Linked DNA regions of Polyangium spumosum. The protein of the gene in region 1 binds, or shares a complex with, the protein of each later gene. Links are inferred from orthologs where the notes say so. Each region holds a gene or a part of one and is shown on either strand. Other genes may lie near its edges.

The links.
Region 2: the proteins of prmC (region 1) and prfA are in contact, whole or in part, in a crystal structure (PDB 2B3T), measured with the Escherichia coli proteins. The link is inferred for Polyangium spumosum from one-to-one orthologs.

The regions. Positions count from the first base shown.
Region 1 is NZ_WJIE01000006.1:593,481-604,170, forward strand. The notes cover bases 419-3,417. They hold prmC (peptide chain release factor N(5)-glutamine methyltransferase), read left to right. Parts: upstream 419-1,469; coding sequence 1,470-2,366; downstream 2,367-3,417. Other genes in these bases: GF068_RS23335 (phosphomannomutase/phosphoglucomutase), read left to right, coding at 419-1,473; GF068_RS23345 (DUF4272 domain-containing protein), read left to right, coding at 2,363-3,037; GF068_RS23350 (hypothetical protein), read right to left, coding at 3,039-3,417. Outside these bases: more of GF068_RS23335, read left to right, coding at 73-418; more of GF068_RS23350, read right to left, coding at 3,418-3,806; GF068_RS23355 (radical SAM protein), read left to right, coding at 3,837-6,191; GF068_RS23360 (ZIP family metal transporter), read right to left, coding at 6,124-7,008; GF068_RS23365 (hypothetical protein), read left to right, coding at 7,123-7,479; GF068_RS23370 (hypothetical protein), read left to right, coding at 7,467-7,832; GF068_RS23375 (encapsulin-associated ferritin-like protein), read left to right, coding at 7,903-8,304; GF068_RS23380 (family 1 encapsulin nanocompartment shell protein), read left to right, coding at 8,308-9,117; GF068_RS23385 (hypothetical protein), read left to right, coding at 9,198-9,527; GF068_RS23390 (hypothetical protein), read left to right, coding at 9,549-10,205; lpxC (UDP-3-O-acyl-N-acetylglucosamine deacetylase), read right to left, coding at 10,213-10,690. UniProt on the Escherichia coli protein: Methylates the class 1 translation termination release factors RF1/PrfA and RF2/PrfB on the glutamine residue of the universally conserved GGQ motif, i.e. on 'Gln-235' in RF1 and on 'Gln-252' in RF2.
Region 2 is NZ_WJIE01000005.1:450,154-460,789, forward strand. Bases 7,692-10,636 are described here. They hold prfA (peptide chain release factor 1), read left to right. Parts: upstream 7,692-8,590; coding sequence 8,591-9,682; downstream 9,683-10,636. Other genes in these bases: GF068_RS19265 (DUF1385 domain-containing protein), read left to right, coding at 7,692-8,574; GF068_RS19275 (hypothetical protein), read left to right, coding at 9,679-10,257; GF068_RS19280 (histidine triad nucleotide-binding protein), read left to right, coding at 10,288-10,626. Also shown: GF068_RS19235 (transglutaminase-like domain-containing protein), read right to left, coding at 1-1,806; GF068_RS19240 (hypothetical protein), read left to right, coding at 1,892-2,386; GF068_RS19245 (hemerythrin domain-containing protein), read left to right, coding at 2,447-2,869; GF068_RS19250 (serine/threonine-protein kinase), read left to right, coding at 2,943-4,814; molecular chaperone DnaK, read right to left, coding at 4,907-6,811; rpmE (50S ribosomal protein L31), read left to right, coding at 7,146-7,358; more of GF068_RS19265, read left to right, coding at 7,459-7,691. UniProt on the Escherichia coli protein: Peptide chain release factor 1 directs the termination of translation in response to the peptide chain termination codons UAG and UAA.

The DNA.
Region 1 (10,690 bases):
CGGCCGCGTGACAACTTTGGGGTTTCGTTCCCTCGCCCGACGTGCCAAATCCGCGGGCGAGTAGGCATCCTCATGAAGATCCCGCGCCACATCTTCCGCGAGTACGACATCCGCGGCGTCGCCGATCGTGACCTCTCCGACGACCTCGCCCGCGAGCTCGGTCGTGCCTTCGCGTTCGTGCTCCGTCGCGAGGTCTCGTCGCCCCGCGTCGCCGTGGCGCGTGACGGACGCCTCTCGAGCGAGCGCCTCTTCGCCGCGCTCACCGAGGGCCTGCTCGCGGGCGGCGCCGACGTGGTCTTCGTCGGCGTGGGCCCGACGCCGATGCTCTACTTCGCCGGACATCACCTCGAGACACACGGCGCGGTGATGATCACCGCGAGCCACAACCCCGCGCCCGACAACGGCTTCAAGATGATGCGCGGCAAGGGCTCGTTTTACGGCAAGGACATCCAGGCCCTCGCCGATCTCATCGAGCAAGGCGCTGCCCGCGCGGAGCCGCCGCCGGCGCGCGGAAAACGCACGGAGACCCGCGTCGAGGACGCGTACATCGCGTCCGTGCGCCAATCGAGCCGCCTCGCCCGCACCGACGTTCGTTTCGTCATCGACGCGGGCAACGGCGCGGCTGGCCCGCTCGGCGTCGCGACCCTCGGCGCCCTCGGCCTCTCGCCCGAGGCGCTTTATTGCGACATCGACGGCACCTTCCCGAACCACCACCCCGACCCGACGGTCCCCGAGAACCTCGCCGCGCTTCGCGAGCGCGTGCTCGCCACGGGCGCCACGCTCGGCGTCGCGTGGGACGGCGACGGCGACCGGATCGGCGCGATCGACGAGACGGGCGAGGTGGTCTGGGGGGACAAACTGCTCCTGCTCTACGCCCGCGCCCTTCTCCGCGAGCACCCCGGCGCCACGATCCTCGGCGAGGTGAAGTGCTCCGAGACGCTCTACGCCGACATCGAGAAACACGGCGGACGCCCGCTCGTGTGGAAGACGGGGCACTCGCTCATCAAGGCGAAGATGAAGGAAGAACGCGCGCTGCTCGCGGGTGAGATGAGCGGGCACATGTTCTTCGCGGACCGCTGGCCGGGCTTCGACGACGCGATCTACGCCACGGTGCGCCTCGTGGAGATCGTCGCGGCCGAGGGCAAGACCTTGCGCGAGCTGCTCGCCGACGTGCCCGAGACCTTCGCCACCCCCGAGATCCGCGTCGATTGCCCCGACGCGATCAAGTTCGCCGTGGTCGCCCGCGTGGTCGAGCACTACCGCGCCGAGCGGCCCGTGCTCGACATCGACGGCGGGCGCTTCGATTTCGGCGAGGGCGCGTGGGGCCTCTGCCGCGCGTCGAACACGCAGCCCGTGCTCGTCTTGCGCTTCGAGGCGAGGACGCCCGAGCGGCGCGACGAGATCCGGCGCGAGGTCGAGGGCGTGGTCGCCGCGGCGATCGGCCGCGCGGCCAAGGCGGGCGAAGAGACGTGACGGCGACGCGTGGCGAGGCGGCGGGCGAGACGTGGACGATCCGCCGCGTGCTCGCGTGGGCGGTCGACGACCTCAAGAAGCGCGGGTTCCCGTCGGCGCGCCTCGATGCCGAGCTCTTGCTCTGCCACGTCCTCGGCATCGACCGCATCAAGCTCATCGTCGACGCCGAGCGCCCCCTCGCCAGGCCCGAGCTCACCCGGTACCGCGAGCTCTTCGTGCGTCGCAGGAGCGGCGAGCCGATCGCGTATCTGCTCGGCGTGCGCGAGTTCTATGGCAGGCCGTTCCGCGTCGACAAGCGCGTGCTCGTCCCGCGCCCCGACACCGAGACCCTCGTCGAGGTCGCGCTCGAGCGCACGCGCCACCTCGACCTCTCGGCCCGCGTGCTCGACCTCTGCACGGGCTCGGGTTGTGTCGCGATCTCGCTCGCGCGTGAGCGTCCGACGACGTGCGTGCTCGGCCTCGACCTCTCGCCCGACGCGGCCGAGGTCGCGCGGGAGAACGTGGTGCGCCTCGGGGCCACGAACTGCGCGATCGGCGTCTCGGATCTCTTCGCCGCGCTCGAAGGTCGTGACGTCGCCTTCGACCTGGTCACGGCGAACCCGCCGTACATCCCGGACGCGGAGATCGACACGCTCATGGTGGACGTGCGTGGCTTCGAGCCGCGGCTCGCGCTCGCGGGGGGCGCGGACGGGCTCGACCTCCTCCGCCGCATCGCCGCGGAGGCCCCGCGTTTCCTCGCCCCGGGCGGCGTGCTCGCCGTCGAGGTGATGGCCGGCCAGGCGCCCGACGTCTCTGCCCTCTTCGCCGAGCGGGGTTTTTCCGAAATCGAGACCCGAAGAGACCTCGGCGGGCACGAGCGGGTCGTATCGGCCGTATGGCGAGGCAAATCATGAGGGCGCCGGGGGGACGCGCGCCGGGGCCTGCGCCCGTGGATGCCGAGGCGCTGCGTATGATCCGCCAGCGCTCGCTTTTCATGGCGCGGCGGCTCGGGTATCCGGCCGACGTGAGCTTGCCGCTGCTCACGGACCGCGGGGTTTTACGGGACAAGGACGAGGTCGTCGACCGGATGCTCGCGCTCGACGCGGTGATCGCGTGCGCCTCCGGCATGCCGCCCGAGGTCGCCTTCGACTGGGTGAACGAGATCGGCGTGACGGGCGCGCTCTCGCCCTCGGAGGCGCGTGTGCTCGAGGGGCGCGCGGAGGACGTGCCCGCGGGCCTGCTCGACCGCATGGAGGCGCTCTGGGCGCTCGGCTGGGCGACCTCGCTCTTTCGCGCCCTCGATTACGCGCGTATCTGTGGCCCCGAGCTCGCCATGATCTTCGGCGAGCTCGACGACGCCCGCGACGTCCGCGCCTTGCGCAAGCGCAGCCGATTGCGCCGCCACGACGAGGTCCTCTCCGCCTGCGACCTCGCCCGTTGCCTGCACCGCGGGCTCGAGGTCGCGGCCCGCAAGCGCATGAGCTTGCCGGGGAAGATCCAGCCGCACGTCATCCTGGAGCGACGAAAAGCGCTGGAGTGGCTGCTGGGCGAGGAAGAATGGGACGAGGTGTTCGTCCGCGGTTAGCTCATTTGTGCCGCGGATACAGCGCCGTCCGCCAGCCGAGCACGAAGGCCCCGCCGCGGATCGAATTGCCGTACATGTAATCGTACGAGAGATACGGCCCCATCCCGAGCTTCTTCCCGAAACGGAGCCCCTCGTAAAACACGCCGAGCCCGAGGGCCGAGGTCAAACCTCCGTCGACGAGCAGCGTGTCCTGGTCGTCGGGCGGCGTCACGATCGCCGTCCCCACGCCCGTCTCGACCATGAGCCCGAGGTCCCGGAGCGGGCCGCCGAGCGTGTAGAGCGGGAAGACCTCCGTGTGAAACCCGACCATCCCGCTGAACATCACGGTCTCGCCCGCGTCGATCCCGAGCGACCCGAACGTCAGGCCAAACGTCAAGAAATCCCGTAGCGCCACGCCCATCCAGGCGCGCCCGCCGAAGCCCGCGCCCACGCCCGTGTCCGTGTAGTACCGCGCGAGGCCGATCTTCGTCGGATCGTTCGGGAAACCCGACACGCTCCCGAGCGACGCGCCGAGCGCGATCCCGAACGTGAAGCTGCTCCGCCGCTCGGGCTTCACCTCGCGCATCGTCGGGTCGTTCTCGTCCTCGAGGCCACTCGTGCCGAGCGTGCGGACGCCGGCCTGCTCTTTGTTCGCCTCGGCCTGGGCGTCCGTCGTGCTGCGGCCGCCGCGTGGACCTTGCTGCGCGCTCGCGGGCTCGGCCCACGCGAGCGGCGCGAGCAGGGCGATGGACAACGCAGCCACTTTTTTCGGGGAAACAACCTTCGCCATGCGGAGCCCTTCCCTTATACGATACGGCCGATGTCCCGCATCGCGATCGTCTTCCCTCCGATCCGCGTCTCGCGCGACTTCATCGACTACCCGTACTTCGCCGACCTCGGCGCCCTCCAGGCGGCCGCCGTCCTGCGCGAGGCCGGGTTCGAGGTCGACCTCGTCGACGCCCTCGCGATGGAGGGCGCGACGCTCACGAGCCGCGAGGACGACCCGGGGTACGTGCTCCTCGGCGCGCCGCTCGGCCGGGTCCTCGCGCGTGTCTCCGACGAGACGGACGTCGTGCTCGTCGCGTACACGCCCTTCCATCGGCCGCCTTCGCGCGACGAACTGCTCGCGAAGCTCCTCGCTGATCTCGCCGCGCATCGTCCTGATCGTCCCCTTGTCTTGGCAGACCTCTACCAGAGCGGCCAGCACGTCGTCGACGTCCCCTCGCACGAGATCCTCGCCGCCTACCCCGAGGTCTCCGTTTTGATCCGCTACGAGGCGGAGGGCGTGCTCGCGCGCGTGCTCGAAGACCTCGTCCGGCGAGGCCCGCCGAAGGAGCCCTTCGCCCTCGTCCCCGAGGAGCCGCCGCGCCTCGACGATCTGCCCTTGCCCGCGTGGGACCTCGTCGATCTGCCCGCCTACTTCGCCTTCCACGAGGCCACGATCCGCGGCCTCGGCCGGCCCCACTGGGCCTTCCCGATCGGCGGCAAGAGCGCGCCCGTCCTGACGAGCCGCGGTTGCCCCTACCGCTGCGTCCACTGCTCCAGTAACCCCACGGCCCGCAAGGACGGCGAGCTCGTCCGGCCGAAGACCCAGCGCCGCTACGCGCCCGCCTACCTCGACCGCCTCCTCGGTGATCTCGCCGCGCGTGGCGTGCGTCGCGTGCACCTGCTCGACGAGCTCGTCAACGTGAACGAGCGGCACTTCGACGCCGTGCTCGACCTGCTCGAGAAGCACGATCTCGGCTTCGAGATCCCCAACGGCGTCCGCGCCGACTACGTCCTTGCGCGTCACGTCGAGGCCATGAAGGGCCGCATGACCACGCTGAGCGTGAGCGCCGAGAGCGGCGTGCAGAGGGTCGTCGACGAGGTCGTGGACAAGCAGCTCGACCTCTCGGCCATCCAGGCCGCGGCCCGGCTCGCGCAGCAGGCGGAGCTGCCGATGCTCGTGCACTTCATGATCGGCCTGCCCGGCGAGACGAAGCGCGACATCAACGGCACGCTCGCCTTCGCGCTCGACCTCTTCGAGCAGACGGGCGCCTTCCCGAGCGTGCAGTTCGCGACGCCGCTGCCCGGCACGCGCCTCGGCGCCGAGGCCAAAAAGAAGGGCCGCGCGTTGCCCGTGGTGAGCGACTGGGGCCCGCGCTTCCAGCAGGTGCCCACGATCGCGACCGACGCCTTCACCGAGGAGGACCTGCGCCGCTTCAAGTGGACGTTCGACGAGCGCATCCGGGCCTCCGAGGGGCCGAAGAAGGTGATCATGAACGTCACCTACAAGTGCAACAACCGCTGCACCTTCTGCGCGACCGGCACGCGCTCGCAGTTCGACGGCGACCTCGATCGGCAACGCGAGCTGCTCGTGAAGTACCGCAAGCTCGGCGTCACGCTGCTCGACTTCGACGGCGGCGAGCCCACGCTCAACCCGAACCTCGTCCGCCTCGTCCAGTTCGCGCGCCGCATCGGCTACGAGCGCGTCAACGTCACCACGAACGCGCGCATGTCGAGCTACGAGGCGTACGCGAGAGAGCTCGTCCACTCCGGCGTCACCTCGATCCTCACGAGCATCCACGGCCCCGACGCGCAGACCCACGCGCAGAACGTGGGCGTCGCCGAGGCCTTCGATCAGACCGTCGCGGGCGTGAAGAACTTCGTCCGCCTCGCCCCGCCGGGCGTCGAGCTCGGCGCGAACATCACGCTCACGAAGTCGAACCACAAGAAGCTCTTCGACGTCGCCGCGCTCGTCTTCGACCTCGGCCTGCGCTGGTTCAACATCCAGTTCCTCACGCCCTTCGGGCGCGCCACGAGCTCGGTCTGCCCCGACACGGCCGCCGCCGCCGCGGAGACGAAACGGACCATCGACGCGTTCCGCGATCGCATGAAGATCCAGGTCATCAACCTGCCCTTCTGCTTCATGCCCGGCTACGAGGACTTCCTCCTCGGCGACATGCTCAAGCTCGAGCGGCACATGCTCTTCGTGAACAACGAGGAGGTGAACCTCTTCGAGTACCTGCGCGAGCGGCGCGTGAAGAAGCCCGTCTGCGAGGCGTGCCCGCACGAGGTCTTCTGCGGCGGCTTCTACGAGCTCGAGGACGTCCCCGAGCCGACGTGGCTCATCCGGCCCGAGGATCTCGTCCGTCCGATCGCAGCGGATGTTCCGCGACCGTTCGCGCGCCACTGACGAGGCCCTTCACCACCACCGCCGCGACGAGGAGCACGACGCCGAGCACCCGCACGGGCCAGCCGAGGTGCAGCACCCACCCGTCGGGCTCGAGGCTCACGAGCGCGATCGACAGACCCACGAGGCCCGCCACGATCTCCGTCACGCGGCTGCGCGTGTTCTCGTCGCCCACCTTCGGCGCGTGCGTGAGCGCGTGCAGCAGGAGCCCCGCCACCGACGCCACGAGCCACGGCCGGACCGCCGCGAGCCGCTCCTCGCCCACGAGGTCGAGCGACACCGCGCCGCACGCCGTCGCGACCACACACCCGACGAGCGCGAGCGCCGCGACGACCCGCTTCTTCGGCCCCTCGACGTGCTCGAGCGCCTGGATCGCCACCACCATCGCGAGCGGCACCGTGTGCCCCGCGATCGCGAGGACGAGCGTCGGCTGAAGCTCCGCTGCGCGCGCGAGCGAAGCGACGGCCGTGCCCTCGCCGGCCTGGTGCAAGAGCACCGCCAGGTACCCCACGAGCAGCGCCGGCCCGTCCGTGTGTGCGTGCCCGTGCCCGTGTGCGTGCGCGTGCGCGTGGCGCGGCGCCACGAGCCGCTCGATCAGGAAAGGCACGAGGAAGCCCGCCACGGCCGCGCCGAGCGCGAGCCATCCGGCGTCGGCGATCGCCTCGGGCAGGAGGTGCAAGAGCGCGATCGCGGCCGAGCCGACCATCGCGAACGTCCCGAGCCCCGGCATGACGCGTTGCCCGTGGTCACGCCAGATCGCGGCGAGGCCGCCGAGGAGGACGGCGAGCGCGAGGACGGCGAGCCCGGCGGCGAGAGACACGCGGCGCGTCGTAGCATGAATTCGGGCGGGTCCGGTCGAGAGCCTTGCTCCTCGTGGTGTGTCCTGGTCACCTGTAACGTCGCGCCCGTTCGTTGGAGGCGCGCAGGAGGGCGGATGGACTCGGCAGAACGTGGTTTTTTGTCATTGCTCGGCGTGATGAGCACGGGCGTGTACGTGCTCGTGGCCATCGCCGTGCTCGTGCTGGGGCTCGCCCTCGTGCGGCCCGTGAACCAGACGGCGGGCTTGATCTTCGCGGGCGCGGGCGGCGTGCGGCTCTTCGGCCTCGGGCTCGATATCCTCCTCGACGCGATGACGGTGAAGGCCGACTACGACTCGATGATGATCTGGAACGCCCTCGGCACCGTGATCTGGCTCGGGACGGGCACGGTGTTTTACGGCGGGGTCGCGTTCGCCTCGTACAAGCTCGCCGAGGCGCGGCAGCAGAAGGGCGGTGGGGCATGGGCGGGATGAGCGGGCTCGGCGCAGGGTTGCTCAGCTTCGCGTCCACGGGCATCACGATCCTCTTCGGGGTCGCCTTCGTCGTGGTGGGTCTCGGCACGGTGCGGCGCGCGCATGGGGGCGCGGGTTTGGCCCTCGCGGGCGCGGGTGCGCTCACGGCCTTCGCCTCCCTCGTGCGGATGGTCCTGAGCTTCGCCCTGAGCTACTTCGGCTTCGGGACGTTGTTCACGCTCTTGCAGGTCCTCACGATGGGCATGCACGTCCTCGCGGCCGTGCTCGTGCCGGTGTCGATCTTCCTGCTCGTGAATGCGGTCAAGCAGGGAGCCGGGCAAGCGCAGCCCGGCGCGCCGCGTATGCACTACTGACCGGCCCGCCTGCGCGCCCTTCGCCCTCGACGCTCCGCGACCTCGCGCGCGGGTTCTTCATCCCAGGGGTATGGGCAGCGAGACCTATCACGAGCCATACGACGTCCTGTCCCCTGGCGCCCGGGAGATGCACCGGGCGATCTGGTCTTTGATCGAAGAGCTCGAGGCCATCGATTGGTATGCGCAACGCGCCGAGGTCACGACCGACCCGGAGCTCGAGGCCGTCCTCCTGCACAACCGCGAGGAGGAGATCGAGCACGCCATGATGAACCTCGAATGGATTCGCCGGAAAGACGCGTTATTCGACGAAAAAATCCGCACGTATTTGTTGAAGACCGCGCCCATCACCGAGATCGAGGAGCGCTCGGAAGGAGGGGAGGGCGGGGGCGAAGACGAAAAGGCGGCGGCGCCCGCGAGGCCTCAACTGGGCTCGGGTCGTGGGCTCGGCATCGGCAGCTTGAAGGGGAGGTGAGCCATGGCCATGGATCTGCTTCGCCGCAATCTCGCTCCGATCCTGCCCGAGGCGTTCGAGCTCATCGACGCCGAGGCGCGGCGCGTCCTCGAATTGAGCCTCGCGGCGCGCAAGCTCGTCGATTTTCGCGGCCCGTTCGGCTGGGGATATGCCGCGCGGAACACGGGCCGGCTCCGGCCGCTCGGCGAGGGCCCCGTCCCCGGCGTGACCATCGGGCAACGCACGTCCCAGCCGCTGCTCGAGCTCCGGACGCCCATCGTGCTCGACCTCCCCGATCTCGACGCCGTCGCGCGCGGGGCGGCGGACGTCGACCTCTCGGCCGTGGTGCAGGCGGCCGAGCGGATCGCGCGTGTCGAGGACGGCGCCATCTTCCACGGTTATGCCGAGGGCGACATCCCCGGCATCGTGCAGAAGAGCCCGCACCCGCCCGTGCGTGTCCCGTCCGTCACGGCGTTCCCCGCGGCGGTCGTGCAGGCGAAGGAGGTCCTGCGATCGGCCGGGGTGACGGGCCCGTACGTGCTCGTGGCTGGCTCGCGTGAATACGACGAGCTCGCGGCGGGCTCGGACGACGGGTATCCGATCTTGAAGCGCATCGAGCGACAGATCATCGATCACCCGGTCGTCTGGGCGCCCGCGCTCACCGGCGCGGTGCTGCTCTCCGTGCGCGGCGGCGATTTCGAGCTGACGGTGGGGCAGGACCTCTCGATCGGATACACGTATCACGAGAAAAACAAGGTCGAGCTCTTCCTCACGGAGTCGTTCACCTTCCGGGTGATCGAGCCGCAGGCCGCCGTGGTCTTGCGTCGCGGCTGATCTCGATCGGGCCCGCCCCTTCCGTTTCGCCCCACCCTCGTGTACGGTGCGCCGCCGCCCGCGCGGCAGGAACACCGACCATGGAAACACGCTCCCTGCGCGCCCTCCCCGCGCTCGTCCTCGCCTTCCCCTTGCTCGCCCTCGGCTGCTCGAAGGAAGCGAAGGCCAAGGCGGCGCTCGAGAAGTACGAGGCGGTGTTCCGGGTATGCAAGGAGGAGACGGAGAAGGCGAAGCAAGCGCCCGGCGAGCACCCCTGCTCGCTCATGGCGAGCGTCGCCGTCGATCTCGGCCTCGAAGAGTCGGGGCTCGAGGAGCCGAAGCGGGGCGAGCTGCTCGCCTCCTGGCTCGAAAAAAAGGGTTTTTCGACCCATTACGTGCCGCCCTCCCGGCGGCCCGCGGAGGAGCGCTGAGGCGCCACGGAGAGGTTTGTCATGACGGTTGAAGGGACGGACGATCCGCGGAGCGCGCTCGCGCTCGCCGCGAACGAGCTCGGGGCGGGGCAATTCGAGGACGCGCTCTCGCGGGTGAAGGCGCTCCAGCCGTCGTTATCGGCGACGCCCGACCTGCTCGCGCCTTCGCGGGCGCTCGAGGCGCGGGCGCTGGCGAGCCTCGGGCGCGGGGAGGAGGCGCTCTTGGTGCTCGATCGGGCGCAGAAGGACGCCGAGGCGGCGAACCTGCCCGAGCACGTCGAGGGCCTCGGGCGGCTGCGCGCCGGGCTCGCGCAGGCCTTCGAGATGGAGCGGCTCGCCTCGATGTCGGCGGACGACCTGGAGCGACAAGCCGAGGATCCGGTCCAGCGCGCGGTGCTCTTCTCGAACAAGATCGTGGCGGCGCTGTCCGTGGGCGACATCGAAGGCGCGCGCGCGCTCTTGCCGCGGGCCCGCATGGCCGCCGAGCTCGCCGAGGATCCGGCCGCGCTCCTGCCCGTGCTGCTCGCGACGACGCAGCTCTGCGTGGCCACGAACGACGTGAAGACGGCGCGGCGCGCGCTCGACGCGGCCCGCAAGGTCGCCGAGGCGAGCGAGCCGGACGCGATCCCGCTGATCGATGAAATGGCGGGTTATCTGCTGCGGGATCCCGACGCCTGACGCCCGGCTACCCGCCCTCCAAAAGCCGCCTCGCGAGCCGCACGTGCAAAGCGTGCCCCGCCTTGAACGCGAGGTAATGCGCCCGCGGCAGCGGATCGACGAGCGACAGATCCCCCACGAAATCGAGCAGCTTGTGGCGCGCGGGCTCCTCCGGGAAGCGCAGCGGGCCGTTCAGCCACCTCGTCTGATCACAAACGATCCCCACATCGAGGTTTGCCCCCGCGAGCAACCCGCGCGCCCGCATCATCTCCACGTCCGCGAGGGTGCCGAACGTCCGCGCCGGGGCGATGTCTCGCAAGAATCGCTCGGGTGAGGCGACGAAGGAGAACCATTGCTCGCCGATCGGCGCCGCGTCGAACGCGATTCCACAGGAAAAACGCAATTCGGGGGAGGGGACGGCCGCGACGAACCCGCCCTCCATCGAGGGGATCCAGATCGGCGCTTCGAGCGTCGTCTCGAGCCGCGGCGCGTAGGCCGCCGAGAGC
Region 2 (10,636 bases), on another replicon or contig:
CGCCGATCGCTGATGCGGCAAGCTCTCGGCCGCGGCCCGCTCGAGCTCCGCGCCGCCTTGCGCCCGGAAGGCCGCGACGTACCGGCTGTCCCGCGCGCCCGCGCGTTGCTCGACGAGCTTGCGCGCCGCGAGCAGCGCCGTCTGCGGATCGGCGCGCGTCACCGACGAGAGCTCGGCCCACACCGCCGTCGGCGCGCGCCCGCGGCCCTCGCCCGTCATCGCCAGGAGCTCGTCGCGGTGCGCCCGGTACGCGCCCTGCGCGCCCATGTGCGAGCGCCCCGCGATCTTGAGCAGCCGCGCCTCGAGGTCCGTCGCCTGCGCGAGCGGCGCCTCGCGGACCCGCGAGATCGCCCAGTCCGGGTAACGCGCCGCGAGCGAGGCCTCGAAGAGCCGCCGCTGCGCGAACCCCGCCGCCGCCTCGTCCTTCGACGCCCTCCCGCGCTCGAACGCGAGGTTCAGCCGCTCGCTCCGCTCCGCGCCGAACGGCGAGACGTACCCCGCGAGCGCGAGCAGGTCGGGCGAGGTCTCCTTGCCCCGCAGCGCCGCTTCGAGCAGCCCCGGCGCGCGCGGCGAACGCGCGTCCTCCGCGCCGCCGAGCGTGCGCAGGATGGCCGCCCGCAGCGCCACCTCCGGCGTCGGGCTCGCGCCCACGTCGAGCCCCGCTTCGAGCTGCGTCTTCACGCGCGTCACGCCTCTCGGCGGCTTGATCTCGGCAGGAACCCGCGCCTCCTTCGCCGGGTCCACCTTCGCTTGCTTCTTCGCCCCCTTCTTCTCCGCGACCGCCGGCAACACCACGCTCGTGATGTCCGACGACGACGACACCGTGATCGGCGCGCCCGCCTCGTCCGTGAACCGCAAGCGCACGCGACCCTCGTCCGAGGTCGCGCCCGAGCAGACCTTCACCGCGACGAGGTGCGGCCCCGGCGTCGGCTCGATCCGCGCGGCCAGCCGATCCAGCACGAGGCGCGGATGCACCTCCTCGCTCATCGCGACGTCCGCGCCGTCCCAGAGCAGCCGCACCTTGCCGGTCGACGCCACGCGCACGACGACGGGCTTCTGCGCCTGGCCCTTGGGCGGGTTCGCGAAGACGACCTTCGACGCGAGGTACGTGCAGCTCTCGGCCCGCGGGTGGATGTAGAGGTCGAGCGGGACGCCGCGCCACGTCGACGACTGCGGCAGGATGCGCCGCCACGCGACGTCGTAGACGCCCCACGAGTGACGCGCCGACACGTCATTGAACTTCTGCCCCGGCGCCTCGGGGCCTTCCTTGTCGCGGATGCCTTCGCCCTTGTCCTGGAACGGCCCGAGGATCGCCATCGAGCGCACGAGCCCCGTCGTATCCGGCGCGAGGTCGTACGCGATCACCTTCGATCCGGTCCACGCGCGCCCTGCCGGGCTCGGCGAGAGCCACGCCGCGAGCGCCCGCGCGTCCCCTGCGACCGGCGACTTCGACGCGGCCACCACGCGCAGGCCCTGGCGCACCTTCCCGAGCGACGCGCGCTCGTCGAGCGTCGTCGCCACGAGCAGCCCCGCCAGCGCGTCCGGCCCGCCCGCCCTCGCTCGCTGGAGCGCGAGATCCACCATCGGATCCGGCTGCGCCGCCGTCCAGCGTGGAGGCGCCTTGGGGAGCGGCGCGGCGGGTTTGTCCTTCGCCGGATCGGCCTTTTTCCCGGGCGATTGCGCGAGCGCCGTGCCCGAGACGAGCCCGAGCGTGATCACCCACGCGACGCCTCGCCTCCATGGCGCTCCGCTGCGCAGACGTCGTGTTCCTTCGCCGATGGCCTGCGCGATCGAAGACCTTTCCATGGGTACTCGATGCATAGCGCGGTCGCTCGGGGGGAGCGAGTCCCTCTTCTTGGCCCACGCCGCGGCGCGCCTTTAGCCTGCGCGCATGCGCCGCGTCTCTCGCTTGGTCGTCGCCCTCGCGCTCGCCTTGACCGCCTCGCTCGCGCCCGCGGAGAGCGCCTTCGCGAAGGGCAAGGCCCGGGTCGAGTGGACCCGCGTCGACGCCCCGGAAGGGAAAAAAGACGGCGATCGGATCGCCCGCACCCTGCGCGGCCTCCTCAAGGAGGCCAGCCGCAAGGCCGATTTCGGCAAGTCCGGCAAGGTCGCTCTCCGCGCGAAGATCACCGAGTACGTCGTCGAGAAAAAGGGCGACGTCCTGCGCATCCGCTGCACCGTCATCGGCCGCGTCGAGGGCGGACCCAGCGCCAAGAGCCGCGTCTCCTTCGGCGGCGACCCGAAGGACCCGAAGGGCCTCGAGAAGCAGGTCCTCTCCACGGTCGCCCACGGCGTCACGAGCCGCCTGGCCGCGATCGCCCGCTCCCGCGCCGAGGCCGAAGAAAAGAAGAAAAAAGCGGCCCGTGACGCCGCGGACGAGAACTGAACACGTTTCGCTCTCGCCTCTCGACCCTCGCGGCAAATTGATTTAGTCCAGAGAGTCGACATGGAATACGACCGCATGCTCGCGACGCTCTTCGAGGAAGAAGACCGCGCGCGCGAGATGGCGAGCAAGCTGATGAAGGTCTCCCAGGAGTCGCGCGAGGCGGCCTCCGCGGAGCGTCAAAGCCTCGTCGCTTTCCTCAAGGGCCCGATGGAGCGGCACATGGCATACGAGGAGCGCGCGGTCTTCCCGCAGCTCGACCGCCGCGGCCTCGGCGCCGAGGTGCAAGTCGCGCTGCGTCACCACGCGATGATCCGCGAAGACGCCGAAAAGCTCGCGGCCGCGAGGCCCGGTGACGACGTGAGCCAACTCATCTTCGACGTGGCGCGCCGCATGCTGCACCACACGAATTTCGAGGGAGATTACATCTACCCCGAGCTCACCTACGAAGCGTGGCGCGACCTCATGAAGGAGACCGCGGGGTGAAACCTATCCGCACCGAGAGCGAGCTGCGGATCTCGACATCTGCCCTGGCCGCCACGTACTCTGTGGGTTCCTGATGAGCCTCGAGGCAGGCCGCGTCCTCAGCACCCGCTACCGGCTGGTCCGACCCCTCGGGCAGGGCTCGCAAGGGGCCGTGTGGATCGCGGACCACCTCGCGCTCAACACCGAAGTCGCGGTCAAGCTCATCGACCCGGACCTCGCCAAACGCGAGGACGCCCTCGAGCGCTTCAAGCGCGAAGCCACCGCCGCCGCGCAGCTCCGCAGCGCCCACGTGGTCCAGATCCTCGACCACGGCATCGACGAAGGTCAGCCCTTCATCGTGATGGAGCTGCTCGACGGCGAAGACCTCTTCGAGCGCCTCAACAAACGTGGTCGTCTCTCCCTGCGCGAGACGTCCAAGGTGATCACGCAGGTCTGCCGCGCCCTCGCGCGCGCGCACGCCGCCGGCATCGTCCACCGCGACCTCAAGCCCGAGAACGTCTTCCTCTGCAACAACGAGGACGACGAGGTCGTGAAGGTGCTCGACTTCGGCGTCGCCAAGGTGACCGACCCGGCGAAGGCCACGATGCAGCGGACCAACGTCGGTACGCTCATCGGCACGCCGCACTACATGAGCCCCGAGCAGGTCAAGGGCATCTCCGAGATCGATTTCCGCACCGATCTCTGGGCGATCGGCGTCATCGCCTACCAGTGCGTCGTGGGCGAGTTGCCCTTCGACAGCGAGGGCGTCGGCGACCTCTTGATCAAGATCTCGGTCGCCGAGGCGCCCGTCCCGTCGAAGGTCTGGAAGGGCGTGCCGCCGCAGTTCGACGCGTGGTTCGCGAAGGCCTGCGACAAGGACCCGAACAAGCGCTTCCAGAGCGCGCGCGAGCTCGCCGAGAACCTCGCCCGCGTGGTCGCCTCCGTGCCCGAGGCGATGCGCGGCGAGCTGCCCCCGCGGCCCATCTCCATCCGGCCGCCGCCCGTCGCGCCCGCGTCCTCGCCGGGCATGCCGGCGCCCCCGAGCATCCCGAAGAGCACGAAGGCCCCCGCGCTGCCCCCACGCGCGACCGCGTCCCCCGCGAAGCCGCCCCCGCGCGTCGAGCGCGCGAAGACGGAGGTGCTCGACCCCGCCGACGTCGAAGTGCTCGACACAGGCGCGCGCGGACCCGTCTCGGAGGACATCGACGACTTCGAATTCGACTTCGACGAAGAGCCGCCGGTCGTCGTCTCGACGTCACCGCCCGGCGTCGTCGCAAAAGCGCCCGCCGCGCAGACGCCCGCGCCCACGACGAAGCTCTCGTCGGGCATCCACGCGCCACCCGCCGCGCCGTCGCCGCAGCCCGCGGCAGCGCCCGCGCAACGCGTGAGCGCGACGCCGAACCCGTTCACCTCCGACCTCGGCGCGCCCGTGTTGCCCGCGGGCCTGCTCGACGCGCCCGCGCCGCGAGCCTCGGTCCCGGCCCAGGAGCCCACGCAAGCGGCGATCCCGAGGCACCCCGCGCCCATCACGGCGCCAGGCGTCGACAGCGGCGACCGGATCTCGGCGCCCCCCGAGATCGACGGCGCGCGCCGCAAGCGCACGCTCACGCTCGTCGCGTTGCTCTTCGTCGCGGCCGCCGGCGGCATCGCGTACATGGTCATCCGGTCGAACATGCTGCCGCCGAGCCCGGTGCCGGCCGCCTCGGCGCCGCCCGCGCCCGAGCACATCGAGCCGCCGCCCGTGGTCGAGGTCCCCTCGCCGACGGCGAGCTTCGGCGCCACGGCCGCGCCCACCACGAAGAAGGGCCCGATCAAGTCGGGTCCGACGACGAAGAAGACGACCGCCGCCCCGAACACCACGACCAAGTCGGCCCCGACCGCGACGGCGAAGCAGCCGGAGCCGCCGCCGGACGACGGGACGATCGTGATTCCGGATCCGCCGAGCGACGTTCCTCCGGCGCCGTAAAAGAGAAAAACCCCGCGCCGCGGAGAGCGGCTGCGGGGTTTTTGGTGGGGACGCCCCGGCGGGTTTGGCCGGGGCGACCTCGCGGTTACGGATCAGGAGCCCTCTTCGAACTCCGCGTCGATGACGCCGTCCTTGCCCTTGCCACCGGCGGGCGGGGGCGGGGCGCCGCCGTCACCGGGCGGGGCGCCGCCCTGCGGACCGGCCTTCTCGTACATCACGCTCGCGATGCGGTGCATCTCCTTCTCGAGCTTCTCGAGCGAGGCCTGCACGGCCGCGTCGTCCTGCTTCTCGATCGCCTGACGACCCTCGGCCACGATGCCGTTCAGCGCGGACACGTCGCTCTCGGGCAGCTTGTCCTTGTTGTCGGCGATCGTCTTTTCGATCGTGTAGCAGAGGTTGTCGAGCTTGTTGCGCCGCTCGATCTCCTCGCGACGGCGCTTGTCCTCGGCCTCGTGCTCGCCGGCCTCGCGGACCATACGCTGGATCTCGTCCTCCTTGAGGCCGCCGGAGGCCGTGATCGTGATGCGCTGATCCTTGCCCGTCGCCATGTCCTTCGCGTGCACGCTCAGGATGCCGTTCGCGTCGATGTCGAACGTCACCTCGATCTTCGGCACGCCGCGCGGCGCCGGCATGATGCCCTCCAGGTGGAAGCGGCCGAGCGTGCGGTTGTACCGCGCCTCGGTGCGCTCGCCCTGCAGCACGTGCACCTCGACCGAGGGCTGGCTGTCGGTCGCCGTCGAGAACGTCTCCTTCTTCTGCGTCGGGATCGTCGTGTTGCGCGGGATCATCACCGTCATCACGCCGCCGAGCGTCTCGACGCCGAGCGAGAGCGGCGTGACGTCGAGCAGCACGAGGTCCTTCACGTCGCCCGAGAGCACGCCGGCCTGGACCGCGGCGCCGACGGCCACGACCTCGTCCGGGTTCACGCCCTTGTGCGGCTCTTTGCCGAAGAACTTCTTCACCGTCTCCTGCACGAGCGGGATACGCGTCGAGCCGCCGACGAGCACGACCTCGTCGATCTGCTGCGGCGTCTTCTTCGCGTCCGAGAGCGCCTTGCGCACGGGCTCCATCGTCCGCTCGATGAGCGGCCGGATCATCTGCTCGAGCTTCGCGCGGCTGAGCGGCTTCTGCAGGTGCTTCGGGCCCGACGCGTCGGCCGTGAGGAACGGCAGGTTGATCGTCGTCTCCTGCACGTTCGACAGCTCGATCTTCGCCTGCTCCGCCGCGTCCTTCAGGCGCTGCACGACCATCTTGTCGTTCGAGACGTCGATGCCCGTGTCCTTCTTGAACTCGGCGACCAGCCAATCCATCACGAGGTGGTCGACGTCGTCGCCGCCGAGGTGCGTGTCGCCGTTCGTCGAGATGACCTGCACGACGTTGTCGCCGACCTCGAGGATCGAGATGTCGAACGTGCCGCCGCCGAAGTCGTAGACCGCGATGACCTCGTCGCTCTTCTTGTCGAGCCCGTACGCGAGCGCGGCCGCGGTCGGCTCGTTGACGATGCGCTTGACGTCGAGGCCGGCGATGCGACCGGCGTCCTTCGTCGCCTGGCGCTGCGAGTCGTTGAAGTACGCGGGGACCGTGATGACCGCCTCGGTCACCTTCTCGCCGAGGTAGTCCTCCGCCGCCTTCTTCAGCTTCTGCAGGACCTTCGCCGAGACCTCCGGCGGCGAGTGCTGCTTGCCGCGCAGCTCGATGGTGGCGTCGCCGTTCTTGCCCTTCACCACCTTGTACGGGACGCGCTTGGTCTCTTCCGTCACCTCCTCGAAGCGGCGACCGACGAAGCGCTTCGCCGAGTAGATGGTGTTGAGCGGGTTCGTGACGGCCTGGCGTTTCGCGATCTGCCCGACGAGCACCTCGCCTTTGTCGTCGAACGCGACGACCGAAGGCGTGATCCGCGAGCCTTCCTCGTTGACGATGACCTTGGGCTCCTTGCCCTCCATCACCGCGACAACGCTGTTCGTCGTGCCGAGATCGATGCCGATGATCTTGCCCATGGAAACTTTTCCTCCGAGACGTCGCGCACGGAATTCGGCGCATGCGAGGCAGAGCGGCCGGGAAGAGCCTGCCTGGGAAAACGCGAGCGGGATGGGCCGGAACCCTCTGAAATCCTTCTTGTTTTCTGAGTCGCTCCGGCTTCGCGGGTCGCTTCGGGGTCGAAAGTAACCACACGCCCCCTCACGTCAACGGAAGCGCTGGCAGAACTCGGAAAAATCCATGCCCGGGGCCGGCCGTCCTGGAAGAACCCGCCCGGAAACGATCCCGTCCCTTGCGATCTCGGGGAGGTGCATGCTAAGAGGCTCGGCCCTTCTTCGGAGGAAGGACCGCGCCATGAAGCAAGGCATCCATCCCAACTACGTCATGTCGACGATCAACTGCGCCTGCGGCTCGGTCGTCACCACCCGCTCGACCCGCGGCAGCTTCACCACCGACATCTGCTCCGCGTGCCACCCGTTCTACACGGGCAAGGCGAAGGTCATGGACGTCGCCGGTCGCGTCGACCGCTTCCGCAAGAAGTACGCGCAGACGCAAAAGGCGACCTGAAACCCGCGGAATTCCCGTTCCGCGGCTTCCCCCCCGTGGGGCGCCCGCTCTGCGGGGGGGCGCCTCCCACTCGGGTACTTCCCGCGCTAGAGTCTTGCCGATGAGCCAGGAAGTCGCGCGCCCGTACATCGGCGGGCAAGCCGTGATCGAGGGGGTCATGATGCGATCCCCCCGCTCGCTTTCCATCGTGTGCAGAAGGCGCTCGGGCGAGCTCGTGGTCCGTGAACGGGCCGCGCCCACGCTCGCCCAGGGCCCGCGCACCTGGCCGCTCGTGCGCGGCGTCGTCACCGTCGTCGAGTCCCTCAAGCTCGGCTCGCAAGCCCTGCGCTGGTCGGCCGATCTCTACGAGCAAGACCTGGACGACGAGGACAAGCCGAAGAGCAAGAAGCCGCCCTCGGCGAGCAACGTGCTCACGGCCCTGTCGCTCCCGATCCTCTCGATGGTGACCTCGGGCGGAGAGGCGGCGCCGTCCTCGGGCAGCAAGGGCGCGGGCGGGTTCGGGTTCATCTCGATCCTGTTCGCCATCGGCCTGTTCGTCGCGGCCCCGCAGGCCGGCGCCGAGGGCATCAACAAGCTCTTCCAGCTCGACCTCGACGTGAGCTCGCCCGGCTTCCAGGCCCTCACGGGCGCGGCGAAGCTCCTCATCGTCGTCGGCTACATGCTGCTCATCCGGCAGGTCGCCGAGATCCGCCGCGTGTTCCAGTACCACGGCGCCGAACACAAGGCGATCTCGACCTACGAGGCCCAGGAAGAGCTCACGGTCGAGAACGCGGCCAAAAAGACCACGCTCCACGCGCGCTGCGGCACCACGTTCCTCGTGATGGTCGCGCTCGTGTCGATCCTCGTCTTCTCGGCCATCGGCGCGTTTTTGCCGACGATCCCCGGCGGGCGGCTCGCGCAGAGCGTGGGCTTCTTCTTCATGAAGCTGCCCTTCCTGCCGTTCATCGCGGCCATCACGTACGAGCTGCAGCGCTTCTTCGCGCGCTTCTGCACGGTGGGCCCGCTGCAGGTGCTCCTCTGGCCGGGCTTCCTCGTCCAGAAGATCACGACCGCGGAGCCCGAGCCCGCGCAGCTCGAGGTGGCGCTCGCGTCGCTCCGCGCGACCCTCTGGCGCGAAGCCGCGGCCCAGACCGCGCCGGCCGAGGTGCCCGACCGCGTCTTCCCGGACTACGGTCAGCTGCTCGCCGACCCGGGCTACGTCGGCGCGCGCGTCTGAACCGGACCTACCCCCCATGTTGCCGATCACGAAGCTCGAAGCCGTGGCGCGGCGCTACCGGGAGCTCGAGCACCTGCTCTGCTCGCCCGAGGTGCTCGCCGATCACGCGAAGCTGCAGAAGCTCAACAAGGAGCGCACGGAGCTCGAGCCCGTCGTGGCGCAGTTCGCGCGCCTCAACGACATCGAGCGCCGCATCACCGAGGACCGCGAGGTGCTCGGCGACCCGGAGCTCGGCGAGCTCGCGCGCGCGGAGCTGCCCGAGCTCGAGGCCGAACGCGACACGATCGCGCACGAGCTCGAGCTCCTGCTCCTGCCCAAGGATCCGGCCGACGCGAAGAACACGATCGTCGAGATCCGCAGCGGCGAGGGCGGCGAGGAGGCGGCGCTCTTCGCGGCCGACCTCTTCCGCATGATCGGCCGGTACGCCGAGACGAAGCGCTGGAAGGTCGAGATCCTCAGCGTGAGCGAGGCCTCGGCCGGCGGGTACAAGGAGGTCATCGCGCTCGTCACGGGCCAGGACGTCTACTCGCACCTGCGTTACGAGGGCGGCGTGCACCGCGTGCAGCGCGTGCCCGCGACCGAGGCGCAAGGCCGGATCCACACGTCGACGGCGACGGTCGCGGTCTTGCCCGAGGCCGACGACGTCGACGTGAAGATCGAGGACAAGGACCTCGACATCTCGATCGCGGCCTCCGGCGGCCCCGGCGGACAGGGCGTGAACACGACGAACAGCGCGGTGCAGATCCGCCACATCCCCACGGGGCTCATCGTCAAGTGCCAGGACGAGCGCTCGCAGCTCAAGAACAAGGCGAAGGCGCTGAAGGTGCTGAAGAGCCGCCTGCTCGACATCGAGCGCCAGCGCCAGGATGACGCACTCAGCGCCGAGCGGCGCACGATGGTCGGCTCGGCCGAGCGGTCGCAGAAGATCCGCACCTACAACTACCCGCAGAACCGCGTCACCGATCACCGCATCGGCCTCACGTTGCACAAGCTCGACCGCATCATGGACGGCGACCTCGACGAGCTGCTCGCCGCGCTGCGCACCCATCGCCAGGCCGAGCTCCTGAAGCAGGGCGGCGCGGAGGCACGCCCCGTCGTGGCCGAATGATCCCGCGGCCCGACCTCGAGGCGCTGCTCGTCGCGCTCGTGCTCGTCCCGGGGACGTACGCGCGTAACCGCTTCTTCGCCCTCTACACCGACCCCGCGGCGGCCCGCGTGCGCCGCCGCGCCCAGCTCCTGCGCAGCGTCATCGCCGAGGTCACGCAGAGAGATCCCGCGCGCCGCGGGCACGTGGTCGCGATCGACGAACACGAGGGCGGCGGCGCGAGCTTCACGTACGTCGTGCCCTCGTTGAACTTGCGCCGCACGACGACGCTCTCCGAGCTCGAGTTCGCGATCGTCCGGTACACGCTCTCGCGCCGCGCGCCCGCCGCGTCGCCGGACGAGACGATGTTCGCGCCGCTCGGCGAGGACGATCCGGCGAGGGCGCGTATCGAGGACGCGCTGCGAAGGCTCGCGCCCGACCTCGCCGCGCTCGGCGCGGGTGATCCGCTCGCCGTGGACGAAGGTTCGGACCTCGACGAGGCGGACGATCCGGACGAACACGATCCATCGGAATCCTGCGCGCCTTCCCCCGCGCCTTCCGGTCTTTCTTCTTTACCCGAGGGAGCGACCGAGCGATAAGGCGAGCTTCGGGCAGCCGGGGAGGACGAGATGTGCATCTTCTGCAAGGTCGCGAAGAAAGAGATCCCTGCGCGGATCGTGCTCGAGGACGATGATCTCGTGGCGTTCCACGACATCAACCCCGTGGCGCCGATCCACGTCCTCGTGATCCCCAAGCAGCACATCACGGGGATCGGCGACGTGACCGACGAGCACGCGCTCGTGCTCGGCAAGCTGCTCGTCGCCGCGCGACGCGTGGCCGAGGACGCGGGGCTCTTGCAGTCGGGCTTCCGCGTGGTCGTCAATCACGGCCAGCACGCAGGCCAGACCGTGCATCACGTCCACGTCCACGTGCTCGGCGGTCGGCCGCTCGCCTGGCCGCCGGGCTGATCCGAGCGAG